DNA from 3 places in the Peribacillus phoenicis genome. Region 1 is predicted to be linked to each of the others. Evidence: a T-box and tRNA genes for the amino acid it is inferred to sense, from the RefSeq annotation. Region 1 holds a T-box; the other regions hold tRNA genes.

Region 1 (6,639 bases):
CACTTCTTCGTCAATATTGATCAGTCCTGTCAGCGGAAGGATCAGTTCTACGCCAGTTACGACAGCTGTCATCGCTTGAGCAGGTTCCTCGACTTCAATTCCGATCGTCAATTGTTCAGGATTACAGAAACGCTCGATATAGCTGCTGTTTTTCTGTAACGTCTCTAAGATTGACTCATCTTTCGCTTTTAAAATCAAATTGATTTTTTTGCTAAGCGGTGTGTTCACCTCAGCACGGATATTACGTACGGAGCGGATGATTTCAACAAGCAGCTTCATTTCCTCGGCTGCAGCTGTATCTGTCAATCCTTCATTCACTTCCGGCCAAGCGGCAACAGTGATGGACTCACCTTGATGCGGAAGGTTCTGCCAGATCTCTTCGGTAATGAAAGGCATGAACGGGTGTAACAATCTCATCGTGTTATCCAGTACATAAGCCAAGATCGAGCGCGTCGTTTTCTTCGCTGCTTCGTCTTCGCCATATAGCGGAAGCTTCGCCATTTCAATATACCAGTCACAGAAGTCATCCCAAATGAAGTTGTATAGCACACGGCCCACTTCACCAAACTCATAACGGTCCGCAAGTCTGGTTACGTTGGAAATCGTTTCATTCAAGCGCGTCAAGATCCATTTATCGGCTACAGACTTCTCACCGCTTAAATCGATTTCGTCATAAGTCATGCCATTCATGTTCATCAAAGCAAAACGGGATGCGTTCCAAATCTTATTGGAGAAGTTCCAGACCGCTTCCACTTTTTCCGTGCTGTAACGAAGATCCTGTCCTGGCGAGCTGCCAGTAGACAAGAAGTAACGCAGTGAATCGGCACCGTATTGATCGATGACATCCATCGGATCGACACCATTGCCAAGCGATTTACTCATCTTGCGCCCCTGTTCGTCACGAACGAGTCCGTGGATCAGCACATCTTCAAATGGTCGTTCACCCGTGAACTCAAGAGCTTGGAAAATCATCCGTGAAACCCAGAAGAATATGATATCATAACCTGTCACAAGTGCCCCGGTTGGATAGTAACGTTGGAAATCGATACTGTCCTTGTCAGGCCAGCCCATAGTCGAGAACGGCCATAATGCCGAGCTGAACCATGTATCCAGAACATCCGTATCTTGTTCCCAGTTTTCAGCGTCCGCAGGCTCTTCGTGACCTACATACACTTCACCTGTTTCTTTATGGTACCAGGCTGGAATGCGGTGACCCCACCAAAGCTGACGGGAAATGCACCAGTCACGGATATTTTCCATCCAATGCAGGTACGTTTTTTCGAAACGATCCGGTACGAAATGAACTTTTTCCTCATCGGATCCTTTTTGAAGCTCAACGGATGCATCAGCCAGCGGCTGCATTTTAACGAACCATTGCGTCGAAAGATATGGTTCAACAACAGCACCGCTTCTCTCTGAATGTCCCACTGAGTGAAGGTGATCTTCGATTTTGAAGAGTACTCCTTCTTCCTGAAGGTCTTTGACGATTTGTTTACGGCATTCAAACCGGTCCATGCCTTCATATTTACCAGCCTTTTCATTCATCGAGCCATCTTCATGCATGACAAGGATGCGCTCCAAATCGTGACGGTTCCCGATTTCGAAATCATTCGGGTCATGAGCCGGAGTAATTTTGACCGCGCCTGAACCAAATTCCATATCGACATAATCATCACCGACAATCGGGATTTCCCGGCCTGTAATTGGCAAGCGGACCATTTTGCCGATCAAGTGTTTATAACGGTCATCTTCAGGATGTACAGCAACAGCAGTATCACCAAGCATCGTTTCTGGACGGGTAGTGGCAATTTCAATTTCACCTGATCCGTCAACCAACGGATATTTCATATGGTAAAATGCGCCCTGCACATCTTTGTAAATAACCTCGATATCGGATAACGCCGTTTTCGTCGATGGATCCCAGTTGATGATGTATTCGCCGCGATAAATCAAGCCCTTGTTATAAAGCGAAACGAACACTTCGCGCACAGCTTTTGAAAGCCCCTCATCAAGAGTGAAGCGTTCACGTGTATAATCAAGTCCAAGACCCAGCTTTGACCATTGTTCACGGATATGGCTCGCATATTCCTCTTTCCATTTCCATGTCTCTTCTACGAATTTTTCACGTCCTAGGTCATAACGGCTCACGCCTTCCGCACGAAGTTTCTGTTCTACTTTCGCTTGAGTGGCGATACCGGCATGGTCCATGCCCGGCAACCATAAAACATCATAGCCCTGCATTCTTTTCATGCGTGTCAAAATATCTTGAAGTGTCGTATCCCAAGCGTGGCCAAGATGAAGCTTACCTGTCACGTTAGGCGGCGGGATGACAATCGTATATGGTTCTTTTTTATCATCACCCGTCGTTTCGAAAAACTTTCCATCAAGCCACCATTTGTAGCGGCCTTTCTCTATCGTCTGCGGATCATATTTAGTCGGCATAGAAATTTGATTTTCTTCCATATCATTTCCTCCTTTTTAGGCATAAAAAAAACTTCCATCATCATAAAAGGACGAAGGAAGTTGTTCGCGGTGCCACCTTTTTTCCGAAAAAGAAAAAACTCTTTCGGCTCTCAAATCGGATAACGGCTCTTCACCGGCCTTCGCTACTAAGAGGTTCACGAAGACTGCTCACGGACGACTTCGGATGCTGCTGCCTGGAAACCTCGCACCAATTTGGTTTCCTCTCTGAAAAGTGCATATCATCTTACTATTTCCGGTCTTTGCATTGATTCATATTCATATGTAAATTCATTGAATGCATATAGTATATAGTACAAAAAATATGGGGCTCCAGTCAATCATCTTTTCGCTTACTTTCCCAGGAATCATCCCATTTGATACATTCAAGGTCGTTTTCTTTATTTTATCCTCCAGGAACAGTAAATGTGATGGTTTATCACCTTTTCCACTGCCCACCCATATTATATAAGAAGTCCTAAAAAGGAAGGTAATAATATGAAGCGAAGATATACTCCCTATACTTTACCGCCTTGGATGAAGAAATTCCGCGGTGTCTGCCAGCAGTTCATCGTCCCCTTTATCGTATTCCAAGGATTACGCACACTGATTTTTCCGACTTTCTTCGATATGCTCCTGCTAATCGCATTTATTTTCCTGGCCATGTCTTTATATTTCGAATGGATTTAATTATTCCCTTACAGCAAAAAAAATATACATGACTGGAGATGATCCAATCATGTATATTTAGCTTGGAGGTGATTGTTCTTCTTTGGCAGCCTCTGCAGCAGCTTTTTTCTGCTGTTCGATCTCTTCGATTTTCATCACCATATATTCAATATTTTTCAGAAGCCAAAATTGCCGCTGCAGTTGAGTAACATTATCAAGCTCTGAACGATGGACTCTGCCATCGGAATAACTCTTCACTAATTCCAAAGCTGATCCAGGGAATGCCAGATAACTTTGCATGAGCAGCAATTCTTCTTCCTTCAACGGAAAATAACGAAAATAGTTATATAGCCAGTCAACGCAGTCATCGCATTGGACAGGATAGGTCCTGGCCGATTTAACGAGAAATGGCAGTAAATCGAAATGCGGCGGAGCCGTATTCGAATTCTCAAAATTGATGAAGTAGCCATACCCTCGATCATCATAAACGAAATGCTTCAAAGAAACCTTTCCGTGCGTGACCACGGTTCGAACCTTTTCACTTTCCTTCGTTTTTTCATACCAGGTTTCAAACTTCTTGATCGAATACTTTAGCGCCTGTGAAATATCAGTGTAGAAAGAACAAACCGTCATTTCGAATGGAGACATATACCACTTCTTTTCACAGCTGACAATATACTCATCCATAAAGTCCTTCTCGTTATTCCAGACATCAAGCGTCCGCTCATAATGGGCTTCCCTTTCCTCAATATCCACTTGTATTTCCTTAACGGAAAGTGTATGCATCCGAGCAAGCTCCCTGAACATTTGCTTATGTTTTTCATCGCGCTCCCCGTCCCCCTCATTATTGAGCCAGGGCATCAGGTAATACAAACGGCCATTATGCAGAACGGCGTAACGCTGATCCATCGTTTGATAAATCGGAACGATCCGATTATAGCCGCGATGGTATAGTTTTTGAACATTTTTGATAAAATCAATGCCGTTCTGGGGTAACATCGATTTCAAGGCAAATGTACCGCGATCACTGTATACTTTTTTCACACGCCCGAAGTCCTCGATATATTGTACATACATGGCATATTCCTTCAATACGGTTTCCGTGTCCCGATTCCGATTGGCAGGCTGCTGATTCTCGTTTTCCCTCACGAGACTCACTCACTTTCTCTAAAAAACTAAAGATTCTCCAGCACCTAAAAAACAGGAGCAGACCATATGCTCTGCTCTCTGTCCCGATCAATTCTTATATGCAACCGCCTTCGGTATATAGATGACTTGCCCTTCATGAACGTTTTGATTCGACTCCAATTCATTGCTGAAAAGTATCGATTGAACCGTAACATCATATCGTTGAGCCAAGTCATCAAGCGTTTCCCCTTGCTGAACAATGCAAACTTTCATCCTTACCAGTTCTTCTTCCTGTTTCCGTCCGAATAAATCCATGATGGAAGGCTGCTTCTCACCATGATCGGCCGTTTCTTTATCATCACGTTCCGCGGCTTGTTTCCTGCCTTTGAAATTCTTAACCTCCTTAGCCGGAGGCGCGGGTCTTTCCCTCTTTTTGAATAGATCGCTTAAGGACGAATTGGATTCCTCTTCCTGCTCCACCTTTACATGTTCATTTAGAATAGGACCCGCTGCAACGCCATCTTCCTCCTGCCGTATGACATCCTCGGTTTCTTTGGAAACAGGGCTATTTTGATGATTGGCTGCTTGACTTGGCTCTTCTACTACTTCTTCTACTTCTTCTTTCAATGTCACTCTAGGAATCTCTATCTTCTCCACTGGATCCTGCCTGCTTGGTTCCTGCCTGCTTGGTTCTTCCTCCAGTTTCCCCTCTTCCATGGAAGGTACCTTATCCGTTGGGTCAGACGGATCTCCAATAACTTCTTCCTCTACAGCTTCAGCTTCTTCCTGTCTATGCACTTCCGTTTCCCACTCCTCCTCTTCAGGATATGGTGAAACGGGAATTTCAAAAACTGGGGCACTATGCTGATCGCTTAAATAAATCGGTTCCTCTTCTTCTTCTTCATTTACTTCAGAAACTCGTTTTGACTCTGCAGAAAAGGGCGCGTATAACTCTTCTTCCTCCTCATCACGGAAAACAGGCTGAAAGTCCGGGATCGGCGGCACTGCTGCCGCATAAGGAATATACGACTCATTTTCCCCATCCGTTTCTTCTTGTTCCTCTGTTTCCCCAACTTCCTGCTCCGTATCGAACCGTTCTTCGACATATGAATCATTATAGATTCCAGTTATCAAAAGATCCGCCTGCAATTTCAAACAGTTATGCTCTGGCAGGGCATAATCAAAGCTTTGAATCGAGACATCGACCTCATCCAATGAGGCAATCCGATTATTCGGAATCGTTATGTCAACCGGAAAACGGTGTGTGAACTCATTTAGTCCATTGAGATGCCTCTCGACCTTTTGAACCGCTTTTGGCAAAAAGGTCTGCGAAAACTCCTCTTCTTCACCATTTTGCGAGTCTTTATATTCACCGCTTAAATCCAACGAGCCTCGTATAAAAACATATTGATCACTTTCTTGAATCGTCACATTTGGATCAAGCGAAATGGAATATAGCTCAGCCACTTCCTGTCCCTTCTGGAACCAAACGGATTCCTCTAAAGAAAATCGTAAATACGATTCATTTTCTTGCGACAAAAACAACTCCTCCTTTCAGCTTCAGGAAACGGTACCTATACCAATATCAATCTATGAAGGAAGGAAGATGATTATTCCTTAATTTCATATGCCACACTCGAGACCTTATATTTCCTGAACCTTTTAAAAAGAAGGGATTCAAATTTTTCAGGCTAAATTGTATCAATCGGCCTGAAACCATTTTATTTCGGCCTATCTCTATTTTAATTCGTCCTACCACTCAATAGTTTCAACCTATCTCCATATTAATTCGACCTATCTCCATATTAATTCGACCTTTCGCCATTTATTTCGACGTAACACCAATTAATTCGACCTTTCGCCATTTATTTCGACCTAGCACCATATTAATTCGACCTTCAACATTTAATTCGACCTTCACGTACTGATTGAATTCAAAAAAACTGGCTGCCATTCTCCAAAAGTTTTTGGAAAATGGTAGCCAGTTCAAATTTATCATTATTCAATATATCGGTAGTTCATGAAGCCTTGCATCATTTTTTTAATTTTGCAAAAGCCTGTTCTGCCGCTGTAATGGTTTTTTCGATATCTTCATCACTATGTGCAGTGGAAAGAAATAAACCTTCAAACTGTGACGGCGGCAAGTAGATGCCTTGATTCGCCATTTCCCTATAGTAAGAAGCAAAGAACTCTAAATCGGATGTTTTTGCTGTATCATAGTTTACGACTTCTTCATTCGTAAAGAAAAGTCCAATCATGGAACCGGCACGGTTGAATGTATGGGGAACTCCGTACTTTTCCGCTGCTTCCCCAATACCTTTTTCGAGCATGTCCCCTTTTCGGGTGAACTCATCATAAGATTCTGGAGTCAATTGGCTCAGC
Region 2 (6,639 bases), 780 kb from region 1:
GGTTGTAACCACAGGTTTAACTTGCCTAAAGTGAGTCTTAGAGAGGTCGGTTAGCGTTAAGCCGTCGTGAGTCCATGACAAGGGAACGTCTAGACTGGTCCCTAGTGCAATACGGATTGATTCAGGAACAGACACCTGGTATTGATTAGCTGTATCTGATAAAAAATTTTGATCTGCTATCATCTTTTCAATATTGAGTGGATTATCCACTATGTAGTTTTGAGTCAGATTCACAGTGTGTAATTTAGATAATGTGTTTATAGATGATACGTCATTGATTTGATTACCAGCTAGATTTAATGTTTCAATATTTGACAAATCACTGAGTACTGAGATATCTTGAATTCGATTATTTTCTAAAGAAATGGATGTTAATTTTTTTAGAGCTTGAAGGTGAGAAATATCGTTCAAATTGGTTCGATTTATAGAGATAGATTCCAACAACTTTAAATTCTTTATAAAACTTATATCTTCAATAGGACTTGAACTTGTATTGAATCGCGTATTTCCTAAGACTAACTCTTCTAAATTTACTAAATGAGATATCGGAGAGAGATTGCTCAACCTATAAGAACCAGACAAGTTCAATTTCGTTAGATTAGTTAAAGAACTTAGCGATACTATGTTTACGCTATCTGTGCTCATATTTAATTCTGTTAGTTTTGTTAGTGAAGAAATAGGCGATAAATCTTTAGCCGATACCGATACAGCATCTAGTTTTTCAAGGTTAGTAGCATGCTCTAAACCGCTCAAATTTTCAACATTTACGATTTTTAAATTTGATATTTTACTTAGCATGTCTTTAGTCATAATTGTGTCAGAAGTTACTCCAAGTTCCTTTGCTATAGCTGTTTTTAAATATACATCTGGAATATCTACAGTTTCTTCATCGTGAGATGGAATTGTAGGGGCTGTAACAAAATCTCGCTCTTCAATATTTGTTTTTATATTCGCTCGTTCTTCGATCCCCTCACTTGGAGTTTGAGTTTCCTCCTCTTTTGTTGTTTCTTCAGGAATGATAGGAACTTCTACTTGTTCTTTGGTAGTTGTCCCTTCTTTTTCGTCTACTTGATCTTTATCTGAATTCGCTTCTATTACCGACTCAGATTCTCCTGACATTCCATTTAATGGTCGGGCTGATGCGTCGAATGTCGCCTCTGATGAAAGTTTTATATCCTCGTTCTTTTCCTTCAAAGCTTCTTCAGAACGTGGAGATTCAACTAAACTTGCTTTTTTAGCTTCCTTTGTCGGTAAAGGCTTCTCTGAATTTGAATTTGTTTCAAAAAGTGAAGCTTGCTGTTCCTCTTTGTTAGTCTCAGCAGATGGTGATTCTAAACCCACTGCAAAAATTGGCAGTGATTGACTCGATAAAATGACAGCTGTCAGAACGGTCGTTATCGTTTTCATTCGTTGTTTCTCCTCTATTTTTATGTCTCTTTAACAAATTTATGTTACAAGCAAATGGTAGAAATAAATAACAATAGTGCAAAGATCACCAGTCGCTGAAAAATTAATTGTGGAAAAATCGATAAGTAAAGAAGCTCCGTTCTTTTTTAATGAACGTTCTAAAACAGCAAGTACAGTAAAAAATGAAGCGGCAGATGCTTCAAAAGATTTTAGCGATCCCTCAAACCCATCTAAAATCCATAATAATTTAAAACTCTATGCAGAAGAAGTAAATATGATTTTTTCTAATTGGACAAGTCAACACTATGTTTATGGGAAATTGTCCTATCAGAATCACTGTGTATAAATAGTATTTTCCTCGGATAAATTTTTTCAATAGCTTCTATGGGCTTTATACTATTTATATCTATACGAGAAATAAAAGGTAATAACCAAAGAATAATTGGCGTAAATGGTTATTTAGGAAGCTTTGTGAATTAAAACATACTCTCAAAAAGTATGACCTCAAGTCACTGAATGGACTGTCTGCAATCACAGTTCCCACACACTCTTCCTCCGCTGCTGCTAATAATGCAGTAGCACCACCCATAGAAAAACCTATTAACCCAATCAACAGCACCTTGCATATCATTTTTTTCATAATAACCCAAAGTGGTCATATTACCCTCTGAATTTACCCAAGCCCTAAAATCAAAAAGCAAGCAACTAACCTCCTCGCCAATTAGAAATTTTACTAATTCCAACGCATTAGCCCTAGGTTCTACTCTATTTGCCAAGTATCCATAGCCAAAAATCAAGACCATTTTTTCTTTCCCCAAAGCCGGTATAAACCATCCCTATAAATTTATTTCATTCCCCCTACTTTTGAATTCTATATCTTCAAATTCCATTAAATAATCACTAGGATAACTATTTACAGGTTTCGCATTCGGATGTATCAATTTTCACCCAACAAATAAAGAAACCAAAACTATAAGAACCACTACGATAATAAAGCCCAAAATTAAATATCCCAAAACTACCCACTTCCTATTTATTTAAACTATTTTACCAGTTATTTCACATCTCAAGATTTTTTTTTAGAAACGCCAATCACCAAAAAAGAAACCCCCAAAAAAACATTTAAGGTATACAATAAAACGTGCAACTTAAATTCTAATTATTGTACAATTAAAAAAATCAAAATGTTCCTCACCATTAATTTCAACATAGTCTGGAGTTAGATCGTCCACATAAAAAGACACGCCAAAAAGAAGGAGGTGAAGTTACAAATTCGCAATGGAGTAAAGTTTGGTAGAAGGAAAATCGAATTGACTGACACATTTCCATCTGTCTATCAAGAATGGAAACAACAGAAGAGTAAAGGAAACACGAAAGGATTTGTTGCTTGTAATGCACGTGCAACAAACGAATTTAAAGAAAAGGAATCGCTTGCTTATGTGGTGAATCGCTTCATGAATCCGTATGAAAAGAAATTCTTTAGTGTACGTGGCATAGAGGTGAATGAAGATATGTATGCATTATCTGAATTCATTCAGTGGATATGGAGAAGCAGAATCAGGAAAGGTAAAGCTATTAACCTATACATTCCAAGTAAACGTATGCGGTCAATATTAGAAGAATATTTATTGAATGATATGTAAAGTTATTGACCAACTGTATCTCCAGCAGTTGGTCACAATTAACTAATATTTCTGCATTAATTTAAAATATTAGTTAGGGTAAATTAAAGGTATGATTTCGTTTAGTTTTATTCTCTCCTTGTCTAATTCCTTTGTTAGAGTAGACAAATATGCGTCTAACATAAATCTATTCAACATCATGTCATTTAAATCAATTAATTTTTCTGGAAGTTTTCCTTTACGTGTTCTTCAGTAACACTGGAAGGTTTAAGTACAGTTAAGTCTATACCCTGTTCAGATTAGTGAGTTAGAAAAACTGAAATTTCATTACGATAATACTTGATGGTGTACGGTCTCAAATTGCGTATATCACAATCTCTTTCAAACAGTTCTCATGCATCTTTGAACGATTGGACGTACGATTGCTTTTTTTGACGAACAATAGAAAGTTCAGCTTCACTTAAACCATTTTTCCGCCTAGCCATTACAGTAATCACCCCTATCTATGCACACGATTAGTTCACACGATTAGAAGATATTTAGTAAAGACCATTTCTCAAAAAATAAACACAAAAAAACCGTTACCCACTACTGTGAGAAACGGTTTAAATTGCGGTACTTATTCACTATTAAATTACTGATATAAGCACCATGTTTCGACTTCTTTTGATACCGGTGGCCGGGGTCGAACCGGCACTCCAGAGGAACACGATTTTGAGTCGTGCGCGTCTGCCAATTCCGCCACACCGGCATGTTTGTTGGAGGCGGCAACCGGAATCGAACCGGTGGTAAAGGTTTTGCAGACCTCTGCCTTACCGCTTGGCTATGCCGCCAACGTTTTTGGAGCGAAAGACGGGATTCGAACCCGCGACCCCAACCTTGGCAAGGTTGTATTCTACCACTGAACTACTTTCGCATATGGCTGGGCTAGAAGGGATCGAACCTTCGCATGACGGAATCAAAATCCGTTGCCTTACCGCTTGGCTATAGCCCAATAACGTTGTAATCATTATACCATGTTTTTTAAAATGGGGCGACTGATGGGAATCGAACCCACGAATGCCTGAACCACAATCAGGTGCGTTAACCACTTCGCCACAATCGCCATTATAGGATTGAAATTGGCAGGGGTAGTAGGACTCGAACCCACACTGGAGGTTTTGGAGACCTCTGTTCTACCTTTAAACTATACCCCTGTAAGAAAAATGGTGGAGGGGGGCAGATTCGAACTGCCGAACCCGAAGGAGCGGATTTACAGTCCGCCGCGTTTAGCCACTTCGCTACCCCTCCGCATATGGATGAAACATGGTGCCGGCAAGAGGACTTGAACCCCCAACCTACTGATTACAAGTCAGTTGCTCTACCAGTTGAGCTACACCGGCACTACTATGGTGGCTCAGGACGGAATCGAACCGCCGACACAAGGATTTTCAGTCCTTTGCTCTACCGACTGAGCTACTGAGCCAAACAATAAAAATGGCGGTCCCGACGGGAATCGAACCCGCGATCTCCTGCGTGACAGGCAGGCATGTTAACCGCTACACCACGGGACCATAGATTGCGGGGACAGGATTTGAACCTGCGACCTTCGGGTTATGAGCCCGACGAGCTACCGGACTGCTCCACCCCGCGACGGTAATAATGTTGCTATTGAGCATCAAGTTTTCGTGTTGAGCGTTTCAATGGGCTGAATAATCAATCCTTTATGCAGAAACAACCTGATCTTATTGAAAAATGGTGGAGGATGACGGGATCGAACCGCCGACCCTCTGCTTGTAAGGCAGATGCTCTCCCAGCTGAGCTAATCCTCCAATATGTTGTCTAAATGGTGACCCGTACGGGATTCGAACCCGTGTTACCGCCGTGAAAGGGCGGTGTCTTAACCGCTTGACCAACGGGCCAGGTATAAATGGCGGAGAGCAAGGGATTTGAACCCTTGAGACAGGGTTACCCGTCTACACGATTTCCAATCGTGCTCCTTCGGCCACTCGGACAGCTCTCCAATAATGGCTCCGCAGGTAGGACTCGAACCTACGACCGTTCGGTTAACAGCCGAATGCTCTACCACTGAGCTACTGCGGAACAATATAAGCTTGGCGACGTCCTACTCTCACAGGGGGAAACCCCCAACTACCATCGGCGCTGAAGAGCTTAACTGCCGTGTTCGGAATGGGAACGGGTGTGACCTCTTCGCTATCGTCACCAAACAATGTTTACATTTTTTCAAGACATATATTATTATAACGTCTTTTTGAGAAAATGCAAGAAGAAATTTTCATTCTTTCAAAACTAGATAATAAGAAGGTATTTCATTTTTAAAAAGCGTTGGTTAAGTCCTCGATCTATTAGTATCAGTCAGCTCCACATGTCACCATGCTTCCACCTCTGACCTATCAACCTGATCATCTTTCAGGGATCTTACTAGCTTGCGCCATGGGAAATCTCATCTTGAGGGGGGCTTCATGCTTAGATGCTTTCAGCACTTATCCCGTCCGCACGTAGCTACCCAGCTATGCCTTTGGCAAGACAACTGGTACACCAGCGGTGCGTCCATCCCGGTCCTCTCGTACTAAGGACAGCTCCTCTCAAATTTCCTGCGCCCGCGACGGATAGGGACCGAACTGTCTCACGACGTTCTGAACCCAGCTCGCGTACCGCTTTAATGGGCGAACAGCCCAACCCTTGGGACCGACTACAGCCCCAGGATGCGATGAGCCGACATCGAGGTGCCAAACCTCCCCGTCGATGTGGACTCTTGGGGGAGATAAGCCTGTTATCCCCGGGGTAGCTTTTATCCGTTGAGCGATGGCCCTTCCATGCGGAACCACCGGATCACTAAGCCCGACTTTCGTCCCTGCTCGACTTGTAGGTCTCGCAGTCAAGCTCCCTTGTGCCTTTACACTCTACGAATGATTTCCAACCATTCTGAGGGAACCTTTGGGCGCCTCCGTTACTCTTTAGGAGGCGACCGCCCCAGTCAAACTGCCCACCTGACACTGTCTCCCACCCCGATAAGGGGCGCGGGTTAGAATTTCAATACAGCCAGGGTAGTATCCCACCAACGCCTCCACCGAAGCTGGCGCTCCGGCTTCTCAGGCTCCTACCTATCCTGTACAAGCTGTACCAAAATTCAATATCAGGCTGCAGTAAAGCTCCACGGGGTCTTTCCGTCCTGTCGCGGGTAACCTGCATCTTCACAGGTACTATAATTTCACCGAGTCTCTCGTTGAGACAGTGCCCAGATCGTTACACCTTTCGTGCGGGTCGGAACTTACCCGACAAGGAATTTCGCTACCTTAGGACCGTTATAGTTACGGCCGCCGTTTACTGGGGCTTCGGTTCAAAGCTTCGCTTGCGCTAACCTCTCCCCTTAACCTTCCAGCACCGGGCAGGTGTCAGCCCCTATACTTCGCCTTGCGGCTTCGCAGAGACCTGTGTTTTTGCTAAACAGTCGCCTGGGCCTATTCACTGCGGCTTTTCTGGGCTATTCACCCTAAAAAGCACCCCTTCTCCCGAAGTTACGGGGTCATTTTGCCGAGTTCCTTAACGAGAGTTCTCTCGCACACCTTAGGATTCTCTCCTCGCCTACCTGTGTCGGTTTGCGGTACGG
Region 3 (6,639 bases), 1.0 Mb from region 1:
CCAGACTCCTACGGGAGGCAGCAGTAGGGAATCTTCCGCAATGGACGAAAGTCTGACGGAGCAACGCCGCGTGAACGAAGAAGGCCTTCGGGTCGTAAAGTTCTGTTGTTAGGGAAGAACAAGTACCAGAGTAACTGCTGGTACCTTGACGGTACCTAACCAGAAAGCCACGGCTAACTACGTGCCAGCAGCCGCGGTAATACGTAGGTGGCAAGCGTTGTCCGGAATTATTGGGCGTAAAGCGCGCGCAGGTGGTTCCTTAAGTCTGATGTGAAAGCCCACGGCTCAACCGTGGAGGGTCATTGGAAACTGGGGAACTTGAGTGCAGAAGAGGAAAGTGGAATTCCAAGTGTAGCGGTGAAATGCGTAGAGATTTGGAGGAACACCAGTGGCGAAGGCGACTTTCTGGTCTGTAACTGACACTGAGGCGCGAAAGCGTGGGGAGCAAACAGGATTAGATACCCTGGTAGTCCACGCCGTAAACGATGAGTGCTAAGTGTTAGAGGGTTTCCGCCCTTTAGTGCTGCAGCTAACGCATTAAGCACTCCGCCTGGGGAGTACGGCCGCAAGGCTGAAACTCAAAGGAATTGACGGGGGCCCGCACAAGCGGTGGAGCATGTGGTTTAATTCGAAGCAACGCGAAGAACCTTACCAGGTCTTGACATCCTCTGACAACCCTAGAGATAGGGCTTTCCCCTTCGGGGGACAGAGTGACAGGTGGTGCATGGTTGTCGTCAGCTCGTGTCGTGAGATGTTGGGTTAAGTCCCGCAACGAGCGCAACCCTTGATCTTAGTTGCCAGCATTCAGTTGGGCACTCTAAGGTGACTGCCGGTGACAAACCGGAGGAAGGTGGGGATGACGTCAAATCATCATGCCCCTTATGACCTGGGCTACACACGTGCTACAATGGATGGTACAAAGGGCTGCAAACCTGCGAAGGTAAGCGAATCCCATAAAGCCATTCTCAGTTCGGATTGCAGGCTGCAACTCGCCTGCATGAAGCCGGAATCGCTAGTAATCGCGGATCAGCATGCCGCGGTGAATACGTTCCCGGGCCTTGTACACACCGCCCGTCACACCACGAGAGTTTGTAACACCCGAAGTCGGTGAGGTAACCTTCATGGAGCCAGCCGCCTAAGGTGGGACAGATGATTGGGGTGAAGTCGTAACAAGGTAGCCGTATCGGAAGGTGCGGCTGGATCACCTCCTTTCTAAGGATAATTACGAGAGCGCTTTTGTTTTGTTCAGTTTTGAATGAGTAATTCATTCAAATAGGAAAGACAAGCATCACGATGTGATGGATTCTTTCTGCTTTGTTCCTTGAAAACTAGATAATAGATAGAAGGCAATTAATTTTTTTCAAAGCATCTGTAAGATCTTTTTTAACGGTTAAGTTAGAAAGGGCGCACGGTGGATGCCTTGGCACTAGGAGCCGATGAAGGACGGGACTAACACCGATATGCTTCGGGGAGCTGTAAGTAAGCTTTGATCCGGAGATTTCCGAATGGGGAAACCCACTGTTCGTAATGGAACAGTATCTTTACCTGAATACATAGGGTACTGAAGGCAGACCCGGGGAACTGAAACATCTAAGTACCCGGAGGAAGAGAAAGCAAACGCGATTTCCTGAGTAGCGGCGAGCGAAACGGAATTAGCCCAAACCAAGAGGCTTGCCTCTTGGGGTTGTAGGACACTCAACATGGAGTTACAAAGGAACGGGGTAAATGAAGTGATCTGGAAAGATCCGTCGAAGAAGGTAAAAACCCTGTAGTTGAAACTTCGTTCCCTCCTGAGTGGATCCTGAGTACGGCGGGACACGAGAAATCCCGTCGGAAGCAGGGAGGACCATCTCCCAAGGCTAAATACTCCCTAGTGACCGATAGTGAACCAGTACCGTGAGGGAAAGGTGAAAAGCACCCCGGAAGGGGAGTGAAATAGATCCTGAAACCGTGTGCCTACAAGTAGTCAAAGCCCGTTAATGGGTAATGGCGTGCCTTTTGTAGAATGAACCGGCGAGTTACGATTTCATGCGAGGTTAAGTTGATAAGACGGAGCCGCAGCGAAAGCGAGTCTGAATAGGGCGAATGAGTATGAGGTCGTAGACCCGAAACCAGGTGATCTACCCATGTCCAGGGTGAAGTTCAGGTAACACTGAATGGAGGCCCGAACCCACGCACGTTGAAAAGTGCGGGGATGAGGTGTGGGTAGCGGAGAAATTCCAATCGAACCTGGAGATAGCTGGTTCTCTCCGAAATAGCTTTAGGGCTAGCCTCAAGATGAGAGTATTGGAGGTAGAGCACTGATTGGACTAGGGGCCCCCAACGGGTTACCGAATTCAGTCAAACTCCGAATGCCAAATACTTATTCTTGGGAGTCAGACTGCGAGTGATAAGATCCGTAGTCGAAAGGGAAACAGCCCAGACCACCAGCTAAGGTCCCAAAGTATACGTTAAGTGGAAAAGGATGTGGAGTTGCTTAGACAACCAGGATGTTGGCTTAGAAGCAGCCACCATTTAAAGAGTGCGTAATAGCTCACTGGTCGAGTGACTCCGCGCCGAAAATGTACCGGGGCTAAACGTATCACCGAAGCTGTGGATTGACACCGTATGGTGTCGATGGTAGGAGAGCGTTCTAAGGGCGTTGAAGTCAGACCGGAAGGACTGGTGGAGCGCTTAGAAGTGAGAATGCCGGTATGAGTAGCGAAAGAAGGGTGAGAATCCCTTCCACCGAATGCCTAAGGTTTCCTGAGGAAGGCTCGTCCGCTCAGGGTTAGTCGGGACCTAAGCCGAGGCCGAAAGGCGTAGGCGATGGACAACAGGTTGATATTCCTGTACCACCTATACATCGTTTGAACGATGGGGGGACGCAGAAGGATAGGGTAAGCGCGCTGTTGGATATGCGCGTCCAAGCAGTTAGGCCGGAAACGAGGCAAATCCCGTTTCCATTAAGGCGGAGCTGTGATGGCGAGGGAAATATAGTACCGAAGTTCCTGATTCCACGCTGCCAAGAAAAGCCTCTAGTGAGATGTAAGGTGCCCGTACCGCAAACCGACACAGGTAGGCGAGGAGAGAATCCTAAGGTGTGCGAGAGAACTCTCGTTAAGGAACTCGGCAAAATGACCCCGTAACTTCGGGAGAAGGGGTGCTTTTTAGGGTGAATAGCCCAGAAAAGCCGCAGTGAATAGGCCCAGGCGACTGTTTAGCAAAAACACAGGTCTCTGCGAAGCCGCAAGGCGAAGTATAGGGGCTGACACCTGCCCGGTGCTGGAAGGTTAAGGGGAGAGGTTAGCGCAAGCGAAGCTTTGAACCGAAGCCCCAGTAAACGGCGGCCGTAACTATAACGGTCCTAAGGTAGCGAAATTCCTTGTCGGGTAAGTTCCGACCCGCACGAAAGGTGTAACGATCTGGGCACTGTCTCAACGAGAGACTCGGTGAAATTATAGTACCTGTGAAGATGCAGGTTACCCGCGACAGGACGGAAAGACCCCGTGGAGCTTTACTGCAGCCTGATATTGAATTTTGGTACAGCTTGTACAGGATAGGTAGGAGCCTGAGAAGCCGGAGCGCCAGCTTCGGTGGAGGCGTTGGTGGGATACTACCCTGGCTGTATTGAAATTCTAACCCGCGCCCCTTATCGGGGTGGGAGACAGTGTCAGGTGGGCAGTTTGACTGGGGCGGTCGCCTCCTAAAGAGTAACGGAGGCGCCCAAAGGTTCCCTCAGAATGGTTGGAAATCATTCGTAGAGTGTAAAGGCACAAGGGAGCTTGACTGCGAGACCTACAAGTCGAGCAGGGACGAAAGTCGGGCTTAGTGATCCGGTGGTTCCGCATGGAAGGGCCATCGCTCAACGGATAAAAGCTACCCCGGGGATAACAGGCTTATCTCCCCCAAGAGTCCACATCGACGGGGAGGTTTGGCACCTCGATGTCGGCTCATCGCATCCTGGGGCTGTAGTCGGTCCCAAGGGTTGGGCTGTTCGCCCATTAAAGCGGTACGCGAGCTGGGTTCAGAACGTCGTGAGACAGTTCGGTCCCTATCCGTCGCGGGCGCAGGAAATTTGAGAGGAGCTGTCCTTAGTACGAGAGGACCGGGATGGACGCACCGCTGGTGTACCAGTTGTCTTGCCAAAGGCATAGCTGGGTAGCTACGTGCGGACGGGATAAGTGCTGAAAGCATCTAAGCATGAAGCCCCCCTCAAGATGAGATTTCCCATGGCGCAAGCTAGTAAGATCCCTGAAAGATGATCAGGTTGATAGGTCAGAGGTGGAAGCATGGTGACATGTGGAGCTGACTGATACTAATAGATCGAGGACTTAACCAACGCTTTTTAAAAATGAAATACCTTCTTATTATCTAGTTTTGAAGGAATGAAAATTTCTTCTTGCATTTTCTCAAAAAGACGTTATAATAATATATGTCTTGAAAAAATGTAAACATTGTTTGGTGACGATAGCGAAGAGGTCACACCCGTTCCCATTCCGAACACGGCAGTTAAGCTCTTCAGCGCCGATGGTAGTTGGGGGTTTCCCCCTGTGAGAGTAGGACGTCGCCAAGCAGGTTTTATATGGAGGATTAGCTCAGCTGGGAGAGCATCTGCCTTACAAGCAGAGGGTCGGCGGTTCGATCCCGTCATCCTCCACCATTTTACACCTGCCGGTGTAGCTCAACTGGTAGAGCAACTGACTTGTAATCAGTAGGTTGGGGGTTCAAGTCCTCTTGCCGGCACCATTTTAAGATAGTACAAGCACGAGCCATTAGCTCAGTTGGTAGAGCATCTGACTTTTAATCAGAGGGTCGAAGGTTCGAATCCTTCATGGCTCACCATTTTATATGCGGGTGTGGCGGAATTGGCAGACGCACCAGACTTAGGATCTGGCGCCGCAAGGCGTGGGGGTTCAAGTCCCTTCACCCGCATCTTACATGCGGAAGTAGTTCAGTGGTAGAATACAACCTTGCCAAGGTTGGGGTCGCGGGTTCGAATCCCGTCTTCCGCTCCACTTTTCGTATGTGCCGGGGTGGCGGAACTGGCAGACGCACAGGACTTAAAATCCTGCGGTAGGTGACTACCGTACCGGTTCGATTCCGGTCCTCGGCACCATCTTAATATGCGCCCGTAGCTCAATTGGATAGAGCATCTGACTACGAATCAGAAGGTTGTAGGTTCGACTCCCGCCGGGCGCACCATGTTTATTGCGGGAAGTAGCTCAGCTTGGTAGAGCACTTGGTTTGGGACCAAGGGGTCGCAGGTTCGAATCCTGTCTTCCCGACCACGTGATTTTTAATGAATGGGGCCTTAGCTCAGCTGGGAGAGCGCCTGCCTTGCACGCAGGAGGTCAGCGGTTCGATCCCGCTAGGCTCCACCATTTTTCAATCAGATACTTATATTATATTGGCGGTGTAGCTCAGCTGGCTAGAGCGTACGGTTCATACCCGTGAGGTCGGGGGTTCGATCCCCTCCGCCGCTACCAATAAATATAAGGACCTTTAGCTCAGCTGGTTAGAGCAGACGGCTCATAACCGTCCGGTCGTAGGTTCGAGTCCTACAAGGTCCACCATATTCATTTTTTAATGCCGTGGAGGTATACCCAAGTTCGGCTGAAGGGATCGGTCTTGAAAACCGACAGGGGAGTCAAATCCCGCGGGGGTTCGAATCCCTCTACCTCCTCCATTTTTTTAAAAAAGCAGCAAGTTGTTTTTAAACAACCTTACATAGAGGAAGCGAAAAAACGATATACACGAAAACTTGATGCAAATCGTTTCATTATTACCGTCGCGGGGTGGAGCAGTCCGGTAGCTCGTCGGGCTCATAACCCGAAGGTCGCAGGTTCAAATCCTGTCCCCGCAATTATTAGGTCCCGTGGTGTAGCGGTTAACATGCCTGCCTGTCACGCAGGAGATCGCGGGTTCGATTCCCGTCGGGACCGCCATTTTTTAAATTTAATACAAATGGGGCTCAGTAGCTCAGTCGGTAGAGCAAAGGACTGAAAATCCTTGTGTCGGCGGTTCGATTCCGTCCTGAGCCACCATATCTTTCATATTACGGCGGTTGTGGCGAAGTGGTTAACGCACCTGATTGTGGTTCAGGCATTCGTGGGTTCGATTCCCATCAGTCGCCCCATTTCGCGGGTGTAGTTTAGTGGTAAAACCTCAGCCTTCCAAGCTGATGATGAGGGTTCGATTCCCTTCACCCGCTCCAAATATGGGCCTATAGCTCAGCTGGTTAGAGCGCACGCCTGATAAGCGTGAGGTCGATGGTTCGAGTCCATTTAGGCCCACCATATTCATATTGTTCCGCAGTAGCTCAGTGGTAGAGCATTCGGCTGTTAACCGAACGGTCGTAGGTTCGAGTCCTACCTGCGGAGCCATGGGGAAGTACTCAAGAGGCTGAAGAGGCGCCCCTGCTAAGGGTGTAGGTCGCGCGAGCGGCGCGAGGGTTCAAATCCCTCCTTCTCCGCCATTTGGCCCGTTGGTCAAGCGGTTAAGACACCGCCCTTTCACGGCGGTAACACGGGTTCGAATCCCGTACGGGTCATAACAAAAAAGGAAGCATACATTCATGTATGCTTCTTTTTTTCATTTCTTTTCATTGACATAACTATCTTTTTGTTTATAAGGGATGTCCCCAAGCAGGGAATCGAT

Evidence for each region. A T-box is a leader RNA that pairs with one kind of tRNA and senses whether it is charged. The one in region 1 lies ahead of ABC374_RS17285 (valine--tRNA ligase), so its partner is inferred to be a tRNA-Val.
Region 2: it has a tRNA-Val gene. The T-box ahead of ABC374_RS17285 (valine--tRNA ligase) is inferred to sense a tRNA for this amino acid. The anticodon was not compared.
Region 3: it has a tRNA-Val gene. The T-box ahead of ABC374_RS17285 (valine--tRNA ligase) is inferred to sense a tRNA for this amino acid. The anticodon was not compared.

The regions. Positions count from the first base shown of each region.
Region 1 is NZ_JBDFMF010000001.1:3,521,568-3,528,206, forward strand. It holds gene ABC374_RS17285 (valine--tRNA ligase) at 1-2,463, opposite strand, end outside; T-box leader at 2,507-2,733, opposite strand; gene ABC374_RS17290 (hypothetical protein) at 2,959-3,150, shown strand; gene ysxE (spore coat protein YsxE) at 3,208-4,278, opposite strand; gene ABC374_RS17300 (LysM peptidoglycan-binding domain-containing protein) at 4,366-5,796, opposite strand; gene hemL (glutamate-1-semialdehyde 2,1-aminomutase) at 6,291-6,639, opposite strand, start outside.
Region 2 is NZ_JBDFMF010000001.1:4,303,256-4,309,894, forward strand. It holds gene ABC374_RS21105 (Ig-like domain-containing protein) at 1-1,407, opposite strand, end outside; gene ABC374_RS21110 (hypothetical protein) at 1,484-1,753, shown strand; gene ABC374_RS21115 (hypothetical protein) at 2,667-3,050, shown strand; tRNA gene ABC374_RS21120 (tRNA-Leu) at 3,700-3,780, opposite strand; tRNA gene ABC374_RS21125 (tRNA-Cys) at 3,789-3,862, opposite strand; tRNA gene ABC374_RS21130 (tRNA-Gly) at 3,871-3,945, opposite strand; tRNA gene ABC374_RS21135 (tRNA-Gln) at 3,949-4,023, opposite strand; tRNA gene ABC374_RS21140 (tRNA-His) at 4,059-4,134, opposite strand; tRNA gene ABC374_RS21145 (tRNA-Trp) at 4,152-4,225, opposite strand; tRNA gene ABC374_RS21150 (tRNA-Tyr) at 4,236-4,319, opposite strand; tRNA gene ABC374_RS21155 (tRNA-Thr) at 4,336-4,411, opposite strand; tRNA gene ABC374_RS21160 (tRNA-Phe) at 4,419-4,494, opposite strand; tRNA gene ABC374_RS21165 (tRNA-Asp) at 4,507-4,582, opposite strand; tRNA gene ABC374_RS21170 (tRNA-Met) at 4,588-4,661, opposite strand; tRNA gene ABC374_RS21175 (tRNA-Val) at 4,765-4,840, opposite strand; tRNA gene ABC374_RS21180 (tRNA-Glu) at 4,856-4,930, opposite strand; tRNA gene ABC374_RS21185 (tRNA-Ser) at 4,940-5,031, opposite strand; tRNA gene ABC374_RS21190 (tRNA-Asn) at 5,037-5,111, opposite strand; rRNA gene rrf (5S ribosomal RNA) at 5,121-5,236, opposite strand; rRNA gene ABC374_RS21200 (23S ribosomal RNA) at 5,355-6,639, opposite strand, start outside.
Region 3 is NZ_JBDFMF010000001.1:4,540,470-4,547,108, reverse strand. It holds rRNA gene ABC374_RS22550 (16S ribosomal RNA) at 1-1,212, shown strand, start outside; rRNA gene ABC374_RS22545 (23S ribosomal RNA) at 1,389-4,321, shown strand; rRNA gene rrf (5S ribosomal RNA) at 4,440-4,555, shown strand; tRNA gene ABC374_RS22535 (tRNA-Val) at 4,567-4,642, shown strand; tRNA gene ABC374_RS22530 (tRNA-Thr) at 4,653-4,728, shown strand; tRNA gene ABC374_RS22525 (tRNA-Lys) at 4,749-4,824, shown strand; tRNA gene ABC374_RS22520 (tRNA-Leu) at 4,833-4,914, shown strand; tRNA gene ABC374_RS22515 (tRNA-Gly) at 4,923-4,997, shown strand; tRNA gene ABC374_RS22510 (tRNA-Leu) at 5,010-5,098, shown strand; tRNA gene ABC374_RS22505 (tRNA-Arg) at 5,108-5,184, shown strand; tRNA gene ABC374_RS22500 (tRNA-Pro) at 5,194-5,270, shown strand; tRNA gene ABC374_RS22495 (tRNA-Ala) at 5,288-5,363, shown strand; tRNA gene ABC374_RS22490 (tRNA-Met) at 5,392-5,468, shown strand; tRNA gene ABC374_RS22485 (tRNA-Ile) at 5,479-5,555, shown strand; tRNA gene ABC374_RS22480 (tRNA-Ser) at 5,576-5,668, shown strand; tRNA gene ABC374_RS22475 (tRNA-Met) at 5,772-5,845, shown strand; tRNA gene ABC374_RS22470 (tRNA-Asp) at 5,852-5,927, shown strand; tRNA gene ABC374_RS22465 (tRNA-Phe) at 5,951-6,026, shown strand; tRNA gene ABC374_RS22460 (tRNA-His) at 6,043-6,118, shown strand; tRNA gene ABC374_RS22455 (tRNA-Gly) at 6,123-6,196, shown strand; tRNA gene ABC374_RS22450 (tRNA-Ile) at 6,202-6,278, shown strand; tRNA gene ABC374_RS22445 (tRNA-Asn) at 6,291-6,365, shown strand; tRNA gene ABC374_RS22440 (tRNA-Ser) at 6,367-6,457, shown strand; tRNA gene ABC374_RS22435 (tRNA-Glu) at 6,461-6,532, shown strand; gene ABC374_RS22430 (TraR/DksA C4-type zinc finger protein) at 6,574-6,639, opposite strand, start outside.